Linked DNA regions of Paraglaciecola sp. L3A3. The main gene of each other region encodes a partner of the protein of the gene in region 2 in a complex. Links are inferred from orthologs where the notes say so. Each region holds a gene or a part of one and is shown on either strand. Other genes may lie near its edges. The genes, in order: GQR87_RS05885 and xseA.

Region 1 (9,742 bases), 250 kb from region 2 along the record:
GAAACACACCGTGAATTTCGTAGGCTTTTTGTAATAATTGCCATACAGGTTCAATCACATCTGCGCCATGAGTATCCACTTTAAGGTCATCAGCTTCATCAAAATGTCCAGCAATATGTCCGTAGACTATTTTATTGCTGGGCATAGCTGCTAAAAATGCTTCTGCATCATATTGATGATTGATTGAATTCACGTAAATATTATTGATATCCAATAACATTAAACAGCCAGATTCTTGCAATACAGACAAGGTAAATTCTTGCTCAGACATTTCCTGACCTGGTGCAGCGTAATAAGATACATTTTCTAACAACAGAGGCCGCTCAATAATATCTTGAACTTGCTGGACTCTATTTACTACATGTTTTACAGCCTCTTCAGTGAAAGGTATCGGCATCAAGTCATACATGTGGCCTTGTCCTGAGCAATAACTTAAATGTTCACTGTAATACAAGATATCATGCTGATCTAAAAAGGTTTTCACCTGTTTAACGAAGTCCACATCCAAAGGATCAGGACTACCAATAGATAGAGATAACCCATGACTCACAAAGTTTTGTGTCGTGGTAAATTGTTGTAAATTTTTTTGAAACCTGCCCCCCATTGGGATCCAGTTTTCAGGAGCGACTTCCCAAAAGTCAACTGCATCAGGGATCTCAGGTAATAGCTGATCTAACATCTCACGACGTAAACCTAATCCAACACCAGCAAGGTTCTTTTTTTCCATAAGGTTAGTAATCTCAATTTAAATTGAAAAAGCCGGCAAATAGCCGGCTTTAAAAAATAATATTAGTCTAATCTGTGTTTGAGCAGATTAGACTAGGCTTGGCCACCACATTTACCTTCGCCGCACTTACCTTCTTTTTTAGTTTTTTTGTCGCCCCCGCATTTGCCTTCGCCACACTTGCCTTCTTTCTCAGCTTTTTTGTCGCCACCGCATTTACCTTCACCGCACTTGCCTTCTTTCTCAGCTTTTTTGTCACCGCCGCATTTGCCTTCGCCACATTTGCCTTCGCCACACTTACCTTCTGGGGCTTGTTGCATATAACCAGACTCTAAAGACTGCATCCCAAAAGGACTAGCATTTGCTTGCAGACTAACAGAAGCTAAAGAACCAATGACAACAGCGCCTAAAGTCGTAGCCATAGTTGTTTTTTTAATTTTTGTCATATTTTGGTTTCCTTTAAATGATTTTAATAATAAACGGAATATTATATATGTTCCCGTATATGACCCTAAATCAATAAAATTAATTTCATTTTGACTGCTAGATATATTATTTAACCTGAACTCGGGATAATGAGTGTCGTTTCAAATTAAATTTTATAAATAATTCAAATACTTAAAAATAAACCCTGAGTTATATTTGGATTAAGGTTTATACGATGACGAAATTTTTCGTGTATAGCAAGGCGGTTTTTCTAGTAATAGCGGGCTATTACTAGAAAATCCAACGCGCTAGGCGCAAAAATAGCGTTATCGAGAGGTTCGGTTTATCCCTAGCTCAGGTTATTTAGTGCAATGGATCTTAATAACCAAAATTCTAAAAATGCAGGCAAATATTATTCTAACACTGAGATTGGATCAGATATTTTCGCTTTACCTTGATTAATTGATATTTCTACTCGTCTATTACGACTTCTATTTTGTGCACTTGTACCTTCGTCTAGAGGTGCAGTATCAGCCTTACCGACTACTGACATTCGACTTTCATTAAAACCTGCAACTCTTCTTAATTCTTCCGCCACGGCAACTGCTCGTTGAGATGATAAATCCCAGTTTGAACGATACAACTCATTTGAAATTTGTTGGCTATCACTGTGCCCGGATACTTCAATATCCCCAGGCATCTCGGCTAACAAAGCACCTATTTTTCGTAGGATTGGCACAAACTGTGGTTGCAGAAAAGCAGAACCAGCAGAGAACGAGCCATTTTCACGAATACGAATAATAATCTGTTGCCCTAAAGACTCCATCTCTACGGCCCCATCTACAATTTCTTTTTCTAACTGTTGCGCCACTTTTTTCATTTGTTCGGCAATTTCTTGCTGAGCAGCACTTTGATTTGTGGTTACCCGAGTACTAGTTGTTTGTTCTGATGCGGTTTGTTGTGCTGCACCACCACGCATTTCACCACGTTGTTTTTGTCGTCCACCAGCCGAATCTTCACTTCCAGCTTGAAACTCAAGCATCTCTTGAGTCATATCAGTCGTTTGTTGTTGAATAGTATCAATAGGAGTCGGTTCAGGTCGACCGGGTCTAAACTCCATAGCAATAACACTAGTGCCTTTAGGAATATCTTTCACTTCTATTTTATTTTGTACGCCAAAGGCAAACTTCATAGAACCAGCAATTTGTTTGAACTTCAGTACATCCATCTCAGAAAAAGACAACAACAGTACAAAGAAGCACATTAATAGTGACATTAAGTCAGCAAAAGTCCCCATCCATGCAGGGAGTCCCTCTGGGGGACATTTAGGGCATTCTTCTTCAGACATGAGTTATTCAGCTTCTTCGTCAGAGCCACGTTTACTAGCAGCAATATAATTTTTTAAGATTCCTTCAATCACTCTAGGATTTTGTCCATCAGCAATACCTACTATTCCATCTAAGATTAACTTTTGGTTTAATTTTTCTTCTTCGCTTCTATGTCCTAATTTAATCGCAATCGGTATACACAATAAATTGGCTAACATTGCACCATACAAGGTGGTTAAAAGTGCTACCGCCATTGCAGGTCCAATAGATTTTGGATCATCCATGTTTGATAACATCGCCACCAAACCTACTAAGGTACCTATCATGCCCATCGCAGGGGCAACATCGCCGAGGTTTTTAAATATACTCGCACCAAAATCATGGCGCTCTGTTGTCATGGCGATATCTTTGCTCAGTGTCGCTTTTACGATGTCGACATCGTGGCCATCCACTAACATATCGACCCCTTTTTGCATGAAAGGATTGTCGATTTCAGCTTCTTCCAAAGCCAAAAAACCACCTTTTCGGGCGGCATCTGCCATTTCGACAATTTTTTCAATTAATACTTCTGGTGCATCTACTTTAAACATAAATGCTTTACCAGCAACTTTACCTGCCCCAAAAAATTGCCCAAGAGTAAACTGTGACAAAACAACAAATAAACTTCCGCAAAATACGATTAATATTGATGGCACGTTAATAAACATACCTATATCGCCACCCTGAATCATGGCCATTATAACAAAGCCAATAGCTCCCAGAATACCGATTATGCTTGCTAAATCCACGTGGCGCTCCCAATCCTAATAAAGCTAAAATTTAATCAACGGTTAACCGTTACTTTGATAACTGACAATTTAAATACATTACACAACAAGTAAATAGATAAATTAAGCTAATGCTTTCTACATCATATTATCGACTTTAATAAATATTTCTATAGTCCCACCTCACTCGATCACATTATCATTAAATATTTGACCCCTTTTTTGAGCTCAGGTAAGGTGCGTGCCTGTCGAAAAAAAGCCTGTCACTAGGTAGATGAACTATGACCAGTCGTAAAAAAGCGGAATCACTAACCTTCGAAGAATCTATGCAAGAATTGGAAGAGTTAGTCAGCAGCATGGAACAAGGCGAATTGCCTTTAGAACAAGCCTTAAAAAACTTTGAACGAGGCATTACTTTGGCAAGACACAGCCAAAAACAGTTAAAAGATGCAGAACAAAAAGTTCAAATTTTAACCAGTCAAAATGGCCATCAAACATTGGATGTGTTTGAGACCAACAATCAGTAAATTGAATGAACTTAAATACTTTTCAAAAAAATACTAAACAAAGAGTCGATTCGGGCTTAACTGACGCGATTGAATCACTTCCTGGGCATGCTGATAAATTAAAGCAGGCTATGCTATATGCGTTATTAATTGGCGGTAAAAGAATGCGGCCTTTTCTGGTTCACGCAACCGGACAAATGTTAAACGTGTCGAGTGAAGATTTAGACGGTCCAGCTAACGCCATTGAAGCGATTCACGCATATTCATTAATCCATGACGATTTACCCGCCATGGATGATGATGAATTACGCCGTGGTCACCCAACCTGTCATATTCAATTTGACGAAGCGACTGCGATCCTTGCAGGAGATGCATTACAATCTTTAGCATTTGATATTTTATGTCATTACCCTTTGAGGCAAGACAGTAAACGTATAGCGCTAATTCGTATTTTAAGTAAAGCAGCTGGCTATAATGGTATGTGTGGCGGGCAAGCAATGGACTTAGCTGCCACTGATCAACAAATTAGTCAAAAACAGTTAGAACAACTACACAACAAAAAAACCGGCGCATTATTAATCGCCTGTGTTGAAATGGCAATTAGCCTTGCAGATGATGTAAGTCCAGAAAACAAACAACATTTAATGCAATATGCACAAACAATTGGTTTAGCTTTTCAGGTGCAAGATGATATTTTAGATGTCACTAGTGATTCAACAACCCTAGGAAAACCGCAAGGTTCAGACCAAGCGCAAAATAAAAGCACCTACCCAGCCATGCTGGGATTAAGGCAAGCACAGACTTATCTTGACGAACTTCACCAACAAGCGCTTCAAGCTTTGCGCGCTTTGCCTTACAATACCCAGCTGTTGGTCTCGTTTACCGACTTCGTTATTCATCGTACTTATTAAATTGAGTACCCGAATAAAATTATTTTAATTAGTTGAAACTCATTTAATGACCCTAGATATAGCTCACTACCCCACTCTTGCCTTGGCTGAAACGCCAGAATTGCTTAGAGAGTTGCCTAAAGAAAAATTACATCAATTGGCCACTGAACTGCGTCAATATTTATTGACCAGTGTCAGTCAAAGTAGTGGGCATTTTGCTTCGGGTTTAGGCACCGTTGAATTAACCGTCGCCTTACATTATGTCTACAACACCCCTTTCGATAGATTATTATGGGATGTTGGCCATCAAGCTTATCCCCACAAAATCCTTACGGGTCGCCGGGATCGTATGCAAAGCATTCGTAAAAAAGGTGGTCTGCACCCTTTCCCTTGGCCTAAAGAAAGTGAGTATGACACCTTTGCAGTTGGCCATTCTTCTACCTCAATTAGTGCCGCTTTAGGCATGGCTGTGGCTGCAGAAAAAGAAGCGTTAGGCCGCAAGATAGTAGCTGTAATTGGTGATGGAGCTATGACCGCAGGGATGGCTTTTGAAGCACTTAATCATGGTGGAGACATTGGCAAAGATATGTTGATCATCTTAAATGATAATGAAATGTCTATTTCTGAAAACGTCGGCGCCTTAAATAGTCACTTAGCCCGTTTATTAACTGGTAATTTTTTCAATACTATACGTGACGGCAGTAAAAAATTGCTCAGCACAGTGCCCCCTATCAAAGAATTCGCTAGCCGTGCCGAAGAACATATTAAAGGTATGGTAGTACCAGGCACCATTTTTGAAGAATTAGGATTTAGCTATATTGGCCCAATAGATGGTCATGATGTAAATGGTGTAGTGGATACCTTACGTAATATGCGTAATATTAAAGGCCCGCAGATTTTACATGTGGTGACCAAAAAAGGTAAAGGTTACGAGCTTGCCGAACAAAATCCAATTAAGTTTCATGCTGTACCTAAATTTAATCCCGCTGCCCAAGAATTACCTAAAGCAGCACCTTGCGATCCGTCATTTTCTGCAATATTTGGTGATTGGTTATGTGACATGGCGGCCCAAGATCCGAAACTAATGGCCGTCACCCCAGCAATGCGTGAAGGTTCTGGTATGGTGAAATTTTCTCAAAAATTTCCCGAACAATATTTCGATGTAGCCATAGCTGAACAACATGCTGTGACTTTTGCCGCTGGTTTAGCCAAAGAAGGCTTAAATACAGTTGTGGCCATTTATTCGACCTTTTTGCAGCGGGCTTACGATCAATTGATCCATGACGTAGCAATACAAGAACTACCGGTATTATTTGCCATTGATCGCGCCGGATTAGTAGGCGCCGATGGGCCCACACACCAAGGTGCATTTGACATTTCGTTTTTACGCTGTATACCGAATATGGTGATTATGACCCCAGCTGACGAAAATGAATGTCGTCAAATGTTATACACTGGCCATACTCTAAATAAACCAGCCGCAGTCAGATACCCAAGGGGGTCTGCCACAGGTGTTGAACCCACTAAAGAAATGTCTGCTTTTGTCTTAGGTAAAAGCCGCAGTATTCGCCCAGGTAAAAAAGTGGCCATCCTAAATTTTGGTATTTTATTACCCTACGCACAACAAGCAGCAGAACAAATAGATGCGACTGTCATTGACATGCGTTTTGTTAAACCTCTTGATACTGATGTTATTGACCAACTAGCGGCTGATCATGAGTTATTTGTCAGCATAGAAGATGGAGCCATCATGGGTGGTGCGGGTAGTGCCGTAGCTGAATATCTAATCTCTTCGAAACACAGCAGTAAACTATTACAACTTGGTCTGCCTGATGAGTTTATTATGCAAGGTACACAACAAGAAATGTACGCAGAGTTGGGGTTAGACTGTAAAGGTATATTGACTAAGATCAAGCAGTGGCAAGATAGTTAAAAGCAGCGGTAAAGCAATGAATAGGAGATAGATACTAGAGAATCAAAATATAGATCCCTGCTAACAGCTTGTAGGAATGAAGATTTGTACTGACTATCCTACCATTCCCGCAAACAATTAAAACAGTAATGTAATTGTAACAGTGGATGTCTCTATAAGCGCGGTAAGCGCTCCTTATCAACAGCAAAATTACGATTGACATTATTTGGTATTACCGTAATCTAAAACGATAATGATGAATTTAATTAAACAATATTAGCTATCAACTAAAAGATAAAATATTTTAAAATGACCCAACTTAATCTACATCACATTCTTCAACCTATTGATCGTCTGGCGATCTCTGTGCGCTGGCTTATTCTTGCTGTGGTTTGATGTAGACTAATATAAATACCTCAAAAGCCGCAGCATTCAGTCTGCGGCTTTTATCTTTCTATCCCCCAACATTGATAAAACGCGACTAAATAGCTTCACTCTTTGGGTTATCTGTGAATAACAACAGAAAAGGAGTACAAAAATGAAAGTCGCAATTGCCTACCTAACCGTTGTTTTGGTTTGGTCTACTACTCCGTTAGGACTAGCATGGAGCAGTGAGTCTGTGCAGCCTAGCATGGCGGGTTTTCTTAGAATGACGATTGCCTTAGTGTTAGGATCTGCGCTGTTGGGCGTATTTCGAATTAAGCTACCACTGCACTCATCTGCACTAAAACTTTATGCATTTTCTTCAATCGGCTTATTTGGCGGTATGTTTAGTTCATACTTAGCCGCAGCGTATATATCAACAGGCATGATGTCCTTAGCCTTTGGTATGTCACCGATTATCACAGGTGTATTAGCTTATAAACTGCTGGATGAACCCAAATTGGGGCTGAACAAAATAATAGCCATTGGCTTGGCGTTTATAGGTTTAGCTATTGTTTTCGCAGATAATGTCAACATGGCCCATGATGCTTGGAAAGGTATGGTATTAATCGCCTTAGGGGTTATTAGTTTCAGCTACAGTGCTGTATTGATCAAAACCGTAAAAATTGAGATCCATCCTGCAGCCACTATGGTGGGCTCAATGTTATTTGCCGTGCCGTTGTATTTCGTTACATGGTTGCTTATGGATGGTACCTTGCCAGTTGATACTTGGAGCCGTAAATCTATTATCACTATTATTTATTTGGGGGTATTTGGTTCACTCATTGGTTTTGTTTGTTATTTTTATATTTTACAGAAACTCACCACTGGCAGCGTGGCACTGATCACTATGATGACGCCGGTTTTTGCCATCATTTTAGGCAGCACCTTGAATAATGAAGTGATTACCTTGAATGTTATTATCGGTGCATGTGCAATTATTTCTGGTCTAGCCTTATATCAACAAGATAGCCAAAAACATAAAAGGTCTTTGCCAGCAGAAGTGTGAAATATTTTCCCAAGTATTCGCTTGGGGAAATAATAAAGGCAAATTACAAACACAAATCATAGCTAGACTTTAAAACCTAACTCAGGGTTCAATCTAAGCACGAATCAAGCAATAACTTATAAGATAAGATTAAGAATAAAAGCTCTACATTTATTACATGTACTGATTAAATACAAAAATACAGCCCTTAAAAATTAACCCAATTATTCCCCCTTATCTCAAATCGCCAAATATAGACCCTAAAAAGCAAGTATCAATGTCTACAACTAGTTCAATGCAATTATCTTTCAGTGTTTTTATACCTATTTAAACAAACCACTAAAACCAATAAAAACAAAAGCTTAATCTTTTAAATTTAAAAAAGAACACTTACTTGTAACCGCCCCCCTCTAGAAACACTGAAAATTGTATAAACTTTGTTAAAAAGTTTTGATATTGATTATTAATATGTTTAAATAAATTAACTTGTATTACAACATACAACTTACAACATATAACTTGGAGCATTAATAATGACAATATTGTTTAGCAAAAAACATACATTAGCCCTCGCTGTCACGGCTGCATTAAGTGGTTTATCAGGAGTCACACTAGCTCAGTCTGCTGATGAAAATGCAGCTGAACAAACCGAAGTGATAGAAGTAACAGGTATTCGTACCGCGCTTGCTAGTGCATTAGCTGAAAAAAGAGCAGCAGCTAATTTAAAAGAAGTAATCAAAGCTGAAGACATAGGTAAACTTCCTGACAATAACTTAGCAGAAGTGCTGGAAAATATTACCGGTGTTCAGATAGACAGAACCAATGGTGTTGGCACTAGTGTACAAATTCGCGGAACAGACGCGAACAGAGTAGAAATTAATGGCGTTTCTACCGTTACTTCTGGCAGTAACCGCACAGGTATTAGTTTCGAAGACTTACCCGCCGCCTTAATAGCATCATTAGAAATAACCAAGGCTTCAACCGCCAAAACGGTAGAAGGCTCTGTTGGCGGAACCATTAATTTACGAACTTTACGTGGTAACAGTTTAAAAGAAAGGTTAACCCAATTTAGAGTTCAAGCTGAAAATAGTAATTTAGCGGATTCAACTACACCTAAAATTTCTGGAACTTTTGGTGATAACTGGCAAACAGATTTAGGTAAACTTGGTCTGGTATTAACAGGCAGTTACGCTCAACAAGATGTAGCATCTGCCGTGCCACGCTTTGACCGTGATAGAGTGGTCGAACCTGACTCAGGCAGAGCCAGTGCCGAAGCTTTTCCATTTTTACGTACTCAGTATCTAGATCAATATTTAACCGCACAGAATTATGAAACGAAAAACTTAACTGGCTCTATTGAGTTACAGACATCTGATAACTTAAAACTATATTTTGATGCCACAATCAACGATCAAGAGAGTGTTCGTGCGAATTCTCGTGCCTCATTTTCAGGAACAGGAGGTAATCCTGTTATCGATGCCACAACCAATACTGGTTTTGAAACTATCAATTTAGGTACGGTTGATGGTGAGTTTGGCATGCTAGACTTAGGCGAAGTGACAGTGGTGACGAGTGGTATTTTAGGAGTTGGTTCAGAGGTGGTTAATGGTATAGAACGTATAGATCCCAACCTTAGAACGGCAAATACGAACTCTTCACGTTTAACACAAAGCCGAGTATTTGCATTTGGTAGTGAGTGGACAGGTGACGATTTCCAACTGAATGCAGAGCTTTCTTATTCAGATTCTGAATCAGATAATCCATCCCTAAATTCAACC
Region 2 (9,867 bases):
TGAAATTGGTATAGAGGCTTTAGCTGAAATTGCCTTTGAAAACGCGAAAGGTGCAGCTCCTGATGCTAAGGTGGTGAAAAAAGAGTATCGAATGGTAAATGGTCATAAAGTTATTTATATGGAAATTGTCGGCACTATCCAAAGCATTAAATTTAAATATCTTGGTTATTACTTTTCGAATTCTTCAGGGTCGACCCAATATCTGACTTACACAGGTACCAATCTAGAAACACAATATAAAACAGATATTAATAATTTTTTAAATGGATTTTCTGTCAATCCTTAATTAGGAGACGGTAATTTTTTATAATGGTTGAATAGATAACTAAGGGACTCAGGTGATTTCGAAATTACCCCGTTGGGTAGAATACGGTTCGTTTATTCTGGCTCTGGTTGCTGGTTTAGTTAATGCCATTGGTTTATTGGGGTTTAAACATCAATCAATTTCACATTTATCCGGTACTGCAACACTGGTTGGAACTGGATTTTTAAACTCAAGTTTTATCGATGTTTTACATTTAGCCTTAGTCCTTTTTAGTTTCTTAATCGGCTCTATGATTTCAGGTTACTTTTTATCAAGTGGCTCGTTAAAATTGGGTCGTAATTATAGTGGCCTTCTATATCTAGAAGGTGCTTTCTTGTTTATTTCAGTTTACTTTTTATCTAAAGATTCTGCCCATGGTCATTATTTTGCTTCAGCTGCTTGTGGTCTACAAAATGCGTTAGTGACTACCTTTAGTGGGGCTGTTATTCGTACCACACATGTCACAGGAATATTTACTGATCTTGGTATTATGTTAGGGGCAAAATTACGTGGTGAAGAGTTTGATAAAAGAAAAGCGTTATTGTTTTTGTTAATCATAGCTGGGTTTATTTCTGGTGGTACAGTCGGAGCATATTTATTTACTTTGCTACAATTTCAGGGCTTGTTTATCCCTGCTGGAATTTGCTTATTGTTAGCCTTCTCATACTCTGTTTATAGCAGGAAAGCTCATCATTAGTTTGTGAATTGTGTTTTGTAACTTTAATAAATACCCTCAATTTTGGCTATTTTTTACAATGTTATAGACATTTTTAAAGTATTCATACCAGGGCACCTCTCATTACGAATGGAGAAAAGTTGAAGTGCCCCTAGTGACTCTACATATTTGTCTGTAGACTTTTTATTGTTTGTTTTCGCCATAAAAAATAAACGGCCGGCACTACAAATAGTGAAAGTATTAAAGCACTTGCCATACCTCCCACCATAGGAGCGGCAATACGACTCATTATTTCAGATCCTGTTCCGCTGCCATATAAAACTGGCAATAATCCAATGATCACAGTGGCCACTGTCATAATGACGGGGCGAATACGGGCGCCAGCACCTGACAGTACACTATTGGCAAGTTGTTCATGGGTGATTGCCTTGGTATTTTGTTGCTGACTGTCAATTAAGCTTTGGTATGCCTGATTTAAGTAAACCAACATGATCACGCCTATTTCTACTGCCACACCTGCTAAAGCAATAAAGCCCACCCCAACCGCCACCGACAAATTAAAGCCCTCTATATATAACAAATATATCCCGCCAATCATGGCAAAAGGTAAGGTACAAATAATAATGGCCACTTCGGTAAAACTGCGAAAGCTTAAATATAACAGCAGCATAATAATGGCTAATGTTAAGGGTAAAACATATTGCATTTTTTCACTGGCCCTTTGCATATATTCATATTGGCCAGCCCAGTTAAGGGTATAACCCTGAGGGAGGTCTAGTTCTTGTTTGAGTAATGATTTAGCCTGCTGAACATAATTTCCTACGTCGATATTTTCAATGTCTATGAAGGTCCAACCATTTATTCGTGCATTTTCACTTTTAATTGCAGGAGGACCATCTTCAATCAGTATATCGGCTACATCTGCCAAAGTGATATGTTGACCATTGGCTGTCACTATAGGCAACAGAGCCAGTTGTTCTGGTGAGTCTCGGTAACTTTGTGGATAACGCAAATTAATTGGATATCGTTCTAAACCTTCCACTGACTGGCTGATGTTTTTGCCACCCACAGCACTGCTGATTATCTGTTGTACTTCAGCCATGTTCATCCCATATTTGGCTGCTTTAACTCGGTCGATGTTTATTTTTAAATAACGGCCACCTGCGACCCGCTCTGAATAAACCGAGGCCGAACCCGGTAGGTTTTTTAATATACGCTCAATCTCTTGGCCTATTTGTTGGATCACAGCTAAATCGCTGCCCGCAATTTTAATACCTATGGGGGTTTTAATACCTGTGGCTAACATATCGATACGAGTTTTGATTGGCATCACCCAGCTATTGGATAAGCCGGGAAACTGTAATAAACCATCTAACTCTTCACGTATCTTGGTTTTAGTCATGCCTGCGCGCCATTCACTTTCAGGCTTAAATTGAATAAAGGTTTCAATCATAGTCAAAGGCGCTGGATCTGTGGCGGTATCAGCACGGCCTATTTTACCAAATACAGTTTTAACTTCAGGTACAGTGCGAATGAGCTTATCGGTTTGTTGCAATATTTCTCTGGCTTTACCTACAGATAGAGCCGCGTAGGTAGTAGGCATATACATTAAATCTCCCTCATCTAAAGGTGGCATAAATTCAGTACCAATTTTAGTTAAAGGATAAAAACCTAATACACCTATTATGCTTGCCACCAGTAGAGTGGTTTTTGGAACACTTAAAACAAAGCGTAGGGCTGGTAAATACAAAGCTTTAAGTAAACGATTAATGGGATTTTTTTGTTCGCTGACAATTTTTCCGCGAATAAAAAATCCCATCAGTACCGGCACTAAGGTTACTGCAATACCTGCTGAAGCGGCCATGGCATAGGTCTTGGTATAGGCGAGGGGAGCGAACATTTTACCTTCTTGGGCTTCAAGGATAAAAACAGGTAAAAAACTGACAGTTATGATCAATAAACTAAAAAACAGTGCTGGGCCTACTTCGGTAGCGGCTTTACTCACTACTTGCCAACGATTTTCGTTGGTTAACTTGGTTTTCTCCATATGTTTATGCATATTTTCTATCATCACAATAGCCCCATCTGTCATAGCACCTATGGCAATCGCTATGCCTCCTAAGGACATGATATTGGCATTCACACCTTGCCAATACATGATGATAAATGACACTAATATTCCCAAGGGTAAGCTGACAATAGCCACCAATGATGAACGGATATGAAACAAAAATATTGCGCAGATCAGGCCGACTATTAATAACTCTTCAGCTAATTTTGACCATAAATTATTCACGGCATTGTCGATTAGCTCTGAACGATCGTAAACCGGCACTATTTCTACGCCATCAGGTAAACTCATTTTGAGCTCATCTAATTTGGTTTTCACTCCTTCTATGGTTTGCCGTGCATTTTCAGCAAAACGCATGACCACTATGCCACCAGTCACTTCTCCCTGACCATTTAGTTCAGCTATGCCTCTGCGCATTTGTGGGCCTAAAGTTATATCTGCTACATCAGCTAACAGTAGAGGGGTACCTTGATTATTTGCCCCTAGAGTAATAGCTGCTAAGTCTGCAATATTTTCAATATAACCATTGGTATTGACCATATATTCAGCTTCGGCCATTTCTATCACCGAAGCGCCCACTTCTTGATTGCCTTGTTTAATTGCCCTTTGTATATGTTGCAAGGGAATGTTGTAAGCCCGTAATTTATTGGGATCGACTACTACTTGGTATTGTTTAACCATCCCCCCAATAGAGGCCACTTCTGACACGCCTGCTACAGTTTGTAATTCAAACTTTAACAACCAATCTTGCAGGCTACGTAATTGGCTAATGTCGTGTTTGCCTGTGCGGTCAACCAAGGCATATAAATACACCCAGCCAACCCCAGTGGCATCTGGACCCAGTTGCGGTTTAGCGGCCGCGGGTAAATTAGCCGACACTTGAGATAAATACTCTAAAACACGGCTTCTGGCCCAGTACATATCGGTTTTGTCTTCAAAAATAACGTAGACGTAAGAGTCGCCAAAAAATGAAAAACCTCTAACCGTTTTAGCTCCAGGTACTGATAACATGGCGCTTGTTAAAGGATAGGTTACTTGGTCTTCTACTACTTTGGGTGATTGCCCCGGGTAACTGGTTTTGATAATAACCTGTACATCAGATAAATCAGGAATGGCATCTACAGGTGTGTTTTTTAATGACAACAAGCCTGCACCAATCACAATACAAGTTATCAATAATACAAAAAAACGGTTGTTGATAGACCAACGAATAATGTGTGAAATCATTTATTGTTCCTCTTGGCCGCTAATTTGATAAGCCACTATGACAAACTCACCTTGCTGAATTTCGAAAGTAAAATGTATCGATTGGCCCTGAGATAAGGGGGCTAAAGCAAGTGAGTCGTCTAGATGAAAATCCATAGTGGCAGCGGGCCGACCCCATTTTTCGATCGCTTCTCGACTGATATTTATGCTGCGGATGTCTGCTGTTATACTATTGATCACGCCCATTACACTGGCTGATTGTATTGTCGCTGGTGGCATATCCGTTTTGGACTCTATAGACATATTTGGCATATTTGGCATATGTTGCATATCACTCATGTTATCCATTTCACTCATATCATCCATTTTCGACATGCGTTTAAAGTCCGAGTCAATGCTGCTTTCTGAATCCAATAAAAACTGGCCAGACACCACCACCTGATCTTCTGCTGTTAAGCCGGATAAAATTTGTGCTTGTTTATGGGTGACTTGGCCTAATGTCACGGCCACTGATTTGAATTGGGGTTGCTGTTGATCTTCTGTTAATACTAGTACCACTCTGTTTTGTTTACCTGTGCGGATTACTGCTTGTCTTGGCACTAATAAGCTAGGTTGTGATTGTTTCGTTTTGATTTGCACTTGGCCAAACATATTGGCTTTTAGTTGTTGCTCAGAATTGTCAAAACGTAAGCGAGCTCGGATTGTTCTATTAACAGGATTTAAACTTGGATATATATAGTCGACTGTTCCTTGCCATTGCTGACCAGGGAATGCGGCAAGAGTCATGTTTGCAGCAAGTTCATTTTTTAAAAATGAGGCTTGGTTTTCATGTACTTCTACTTCAACCCATATTTCAGTTAAATCAGCTATCGTCATCAAGGGATTACCCGGTTGGATAAAAGCGCCTTGTTTAATATTTAATTGCTCAATCACTCCTGATTGAGGAGCATAAAAAGTGATCTTGTTGAGTGGTTTTTTGGCAGTTTCTAAAGACTGAATAGTCGATTCAGAAACTTGTAGAGTGAGTAACTTTTGTTTTGCTGCCTTAATTAAGTCGTTATTTTTTCTTTTTAGCGCCAGTAAATAATCTTGTTGGGCATTAACTAATACAGGGGAATACAAGGTATATAGGGCTTGCCCTTTAGTGACTGCCTGGCCTTGGTATTTAACATGGAGTTGTTCTACCCAACCTTCCACTCTAGGATTAATAAAAACTAATTTGTCTTGGTTATATTGTAGATAACCTGCAGCATCTATATTTAATGCTAATCTAGCCAACTTAACTTTTGCCGTGCGCACGCCTAAATTATTCACCACCGATGGACTAATGCTCACCGTGCCTGCACTGGTGTTATTGTTTTGAGGGTAAACAGGTATCAATTCCATGCCCATAGGTGAAAGCCCAGGTTTATCTCGGCGGTAGTTTTTGTCCATAGGCGCCACCCAATATAAAGGGGCTGAAGCATCGGCAGCATTATCCTGATTTTTGCTGTCAGGCTTGGTTGTCTCTGGGATAAATTGCTTGGCCACTATGTAGGTCAAAACCGTGCCAGTGATTAAACCTATTATCAAACTTTGATAATTTTTCATTAGTTAACCTCTCTGTCGTTTTGTGAACTGGCATGTCCCAGTAAATAGGCTAGATGTGCCTGAGTTTTTAGTGTTTGTTTGCTAATGTTTATCATCTCAACGTGTGCATCATGTTGCTTAATTTGGGCTTCAATAACCTCTACTAACTGGCCATCATTTTGGCTAAAAGCAGCAAGGGCGGCTTTATGTTGCGCTTCTAATTGGGGAATAATATTTTGTTTATACCCCTGATATCTTTGCTCTAAATTGATTGATTGTTTGTATAGAGTGTTCACTTGGCCTAACATTTTTTTGATCAGTAATCGTTTTTCGGTTTCGATAGATCTGGCTTGGTAGCTGGCTGCAGCGACTTCATTATCATTCCTTTGATTAGAAAACAGTGGCAACTCCACTTTAATCCCCACAGAGAAAAAATCAGCTCGGCTACCAGTAAATGGATCATCATCGCGATAAGCATAACTTGCGCTTACTCCCCATAAAGGCTGGTACTTTTGTTTCGCTAAATCTACCGCGCTGACTTTGGCTTTTATTTGTTGTTGTATGGCTAAAACAGCAGGATGTTGACTGAGTAGATCTGCTAATTGATGTATTTGTTGTGTGGCCAAAATATCTGTTAAGTGATTAGGGAACTTGGTTATTTCAGGCCATGCTTTGCTGTCTGCAAGCTTAATGTTCGACTCAGGTAACCAACGACTTAATTGAGCTAAAGCGGTATCAAGTTGCTGCTGCATTTTCAGAGAGTGGTCATCTATTAAGGCTAACTTTATTCTAGCTTGAAGAATATCTTGCTGTTGACTGTTGCCTTGAGTCGATGTGTAGCTGGCATTAATGGTTTCGATCAATTGTTCGAACAAGGGGCGGTCTTTAGCAATATGATTAATCGCCTGTTGCGCAGCAAATGCATCTAAGTATAACTGTGAAACTGTTAGTTCGAGTTCAGCGAGTCTATTTTTTCTGAGTAGAGGATGTTGAGCGGCAAGTTGATTATATTGTTTTTGTTTAAGCTGGCGACTGGCACCTCGGGTAAAGTTTTGGCTAATGGCAAGCTTAAATTGGCTCATCGGTTCCTGGGAAAAGTCGAAACCATCGGTTGGTAAATTAAGTAAATCTACTGATATGGATGGATCCGGTAAAGAGTCAGACGCTTCCCCTGTGGCTAATAATGCTCGCTCGGTTAATTCGCTGCCTTTTAGCCAAACATCATCTTGTTTGGCCAGCTTTATGGCTGTGGGTAACGTGAGATTTGCCCAACTGGAATTAGATAAAAATAACAGGCTAAATAAGCTCAAGCTTATGAGCTTTGAGCGGTCGATAAATATAGTTTTGCGGTCAACTAATAAGTGCATAATGATGCCCTATGACAATCAAATAAAATGAGTATTCACATTGCGAGATTAGTTATTGGCTAAAACACTCACGCAAGATACTGAAGACAATCGATCCTAGGTCTATATTGCAGATAAAATTGCAAGGGTTAAAAATTAGACGGATCTAGATTGGGTTATGCCAATATGGGAGGTTTGCGTAAATTTAGAGGGTAAATTTCTGGGAGTAATAGATGATAACTATTGATAGCTGGCGATTTGCTAGGCTGATTGATTATAGCTAGCAGGTTGATAATAGCTGCAGAACCGCAAGCCGTATCTAGACAGACACAGGTGTCACTGTCTTGGGTGTCGCAGCAGTCCATATTCATACAATCATCTTCTTGCATATCCATCTCTTCAGTCATCATATGTTTTTCTTCTGCATCAGTATGCTCTGCAGAACAGAGTACTTGCACAGATGCAAATGATTGATTAATCAAGATGCAAAACATTAAACAAATTGTGAGTAAATTAATTTTCATTTATACCCAAGCTGATTGACTGCTAATAATGAGATATTGATCACATATGAATGTGAGTAGTTTACCTATATTTTGTTGTTAACACTATCCTATTGTTCATTAGACTGGCTAACGGTACTTTTTATTTCACCATCCACAAAACGACTAACAATGTCATCACCAACATCTATTTGTTTGACGCTTTTTATAATTTCGCCTTGCTTAAAGCTGATGTTGTAGCCTCGCGACAAGGTGGCGAGTGGGCTGACCGTATCTAATAAATGGCTATTATTTGCTAACTGTTGTTGTTTTTTCAATAACAATTGCTGACAGTTTTTATTTAACTTGTCTTGTAGTTCAAGCAATGTTTGCTGGTGGGTTTGCAAACGTTTATTAGGAGATGCAAGAAATAAACGACTTTCAAGGTGCTGTTGCTGTTGTTTGTTTTGCTCAAAGTTACGTTTAAAGACAAATGTGAGTTTATCTTGCAGTTGATCTAAGTATTGATACTTTTGTTGCAATTGTTTTTGTGGATGATTTTTTAATAAAGCTTGGGTTAAAACTTGATGTTGATGCATTAATGTTTGTTGATTGGCTTTATAACCTTTAACCAGTTTATGTTCTAAAGTGGCTATTTTAGTCATAAGCTCAGACTGATCTTTGCTAATCAACTCTGCCGCCGCTGATGGAGTAGGGGCACGTAAATCGGCGACAAAGTCGGCAATGCTCATATCTACTTCATGACCAACAGCACTGACTATGGGTAAATGAGAATTGAAAATGGTTCTGGCTACTGTTTCATCATTAAAACACCATAAGTCTTCTAACGAGCCACCACCTCGCCCAACAATCAATATTTCTACTTCATTTCTTTGATTGGCTATATTAATGGCATTACATATTTGCGCTGGGGCTGCGTCACCTTGCACTTGAGTTGGGTAAATAACCACTTGAATGGCTGGATTTCGTCGTTTTAATACCGTCAATATATCGTGTAGTGCTGCACCTGTGGCTGAAGTGACTATCCCCACTTTTAAAATTTGTATTGGAATAGCTTGTTTATGCTCGGTGGCAAACAAACCTTCATAGGCCAGTTGTTGTTTTAATTTTTCAAATTGTGCTTTTAGTTGCCCTTCACCTTCAGGTTCAAGGTGTTCAACAATTAATTGATAGTCACCTCTGGGTTCATACAAACCTATATTGGCCCTGACTAATACTTTGTCACCCTCTTTTGGCTTTTGTATTACTCGGCGATTGGCTCCCTTAAACATGGCTGCTTTTACTTGAGCACGATTGTCTTTCAAGGTGAAATACCAATGACCTGATGCCGCCGCGACAAAATTTGATATTTCAGCGGATAACCATATTTGACCAATTTCCGCTTCCAATACTGAACGAGCTAAGCTGTTTAGTTTGCTGACGGTAAGAATATTTTTTGAATGAGATAAAGTGTTAAACATTGAAGAACAATAGATGAATAAAATGTAATTATTGCCAGTTTAACTGATTTTATTTGCTTCTAGGTAAAAATCTGCGAGTTAAAGTAGATAAAAACTAGACTGAAATGAACAAATCCTCTAGAATTGCGCCGCAATTAAAACCCCCATTTATAGGTGATATTGCATGTTAAGGATCGCTAAAGAAGCCCTTACGTTTGACGATGTATTGTTAGTGCCAGGACACTCAACTGTCCTCCCTCATACCGCAAGTCTAAAAACTAGACTTACCCGCGGAGTCGACCTAAATATCCCTCTTATATCAGCCGCTATGGACACTGTATCCGAAGCGCGCTTAGCTATTGCTTTAGCGCAAGAAGGCGGAATTGGTTTCATTCATAAAAACATGACCCCTGAACAACAGGCCGAACACGTGCGTATAGTTAAAAAATACGAAAGTGGTGTGGTGAAGGATCCTGTCACTGTATTGCCTAGTGCTACAGTAGGCGAGATTAATTCATTAAGTAAGAAGCATGGATTTTCAGGTTTTCCTGTGGTCGACGAAGATAATAATCTTGTAGGTATAGTGACAGGACGTGATTTACGTTTTGAAAATAGCCTAGAAAAACCTATTACTAGTGTGATGACGGTGAAGAGTGATCTAGTTACAGTGAAAGAAGGTGCGCCTTCTGATCAAGTGTTAACTTTAATGCATGAACATCGCATCGAAAAAATCTTAGTAGTAGATGACGCCTT

What was found.
Region 1: the proteins of xseA (region 2) and GQR87_RS05885 are in contact, whole or in part, in a cryo-EM structure (PDB 8TXR), measured with the Escherichia coli proteins. The link is inferred for Paraglaciecola sp. L3A3 from one-to-one orthologs.

What each region holds. Positions count from the first base shown.
Region 1 is NZ_CP047023.1:1,420,065-1,429,806, reverse strand. The notes cover bases 2,368-5,149. They hold GQR87_RS05885 (exodeoxyribonuclease VII small subunit), read left to right. Parts: upstream 2,368-3,526; coding sequence 3,527-3,772; downstream 3,773-5,149. Other genes in these bases: dxs (1-deoxy-D-xylulose-5-phosphate synthase), read left to right, coding at 4,709-5,149; ispA ((2E,6E)-farnesyl diphosphate synthase), read left to right, coding at 3,778-4,662; pomA (flagellar motor protein PomA), read right to left, coding at 2,502-3,266; GQR87_RS05895 (flagellar motor protein MotB), read right to left, coding at 2,368-2,498. Also shown: GQR87_RS05905 (DUF692 domain-containing protein), read right to left, coding at 1-727; GQR87_RS05900 (hypothetical protein), read right to left, coding at 820-1,170; more of GQR87_RS05895, read right to left, coding at 1,563-2,367; more of dxs, read left to right, coding at 5,150-6,574; GQR87_RS05870 (DMT family transporter), read left to right, coding at 7,092-7,985; GQR87_RS05865 (TonB-dependent receptor), read left to right, coding at 8,498-9,742. UniProt on the Escherichia coli protein: Bidirectionally degrades single-stranded DNA into large acid-insoluble oligonucleotides, which are then degraded further into small acid-soluble oligonucleotides.
Region 2 is NZ_CP047023.1:1,668,600-1,678,466, forward strand. The notes cover bases 6,961-9,867. They hold xseA (exodeoxyribonuclease VII large subunit), read right to left. Parts: upstream 9,136-9,867; coding sequence 7,786-9,135; downstream 6,961-7,785. Other genes in these bases: GQR87_RS07015 (TolC family protein), read right to left, coding at 6,961-7,193; GQR87_RS07020 (hypothetical protein), read right to left, coding at 7,349-7,696; guaB (IMP dehydrogenase), read left to right, coding at 9,299-9,867. Outside these bases: GQR87_RS06995 (hypothetical protein), read left to right, coding at 1-286; GQR87_RS07000 (YoaK family protein), read left to right, coding at 339-1,001; GQR87_RS07005 (efflux RND transporter permease subunit), read right to left, coding at 1,141-4,278; GQR87_RS07010 (efflux RND transporter periplasmic adaptor subunit), read right to left, coding at 4,279-5,847; more of GQR87_RS07015, read right to left, coding at 5,847-6,960. UniProt on the Escherichia coli protein: Bidirectionally degrades single-stranded DNA into large acid-insoluble oligonucleotides, which are then degraded further into small acid-soluble oligonucleotides.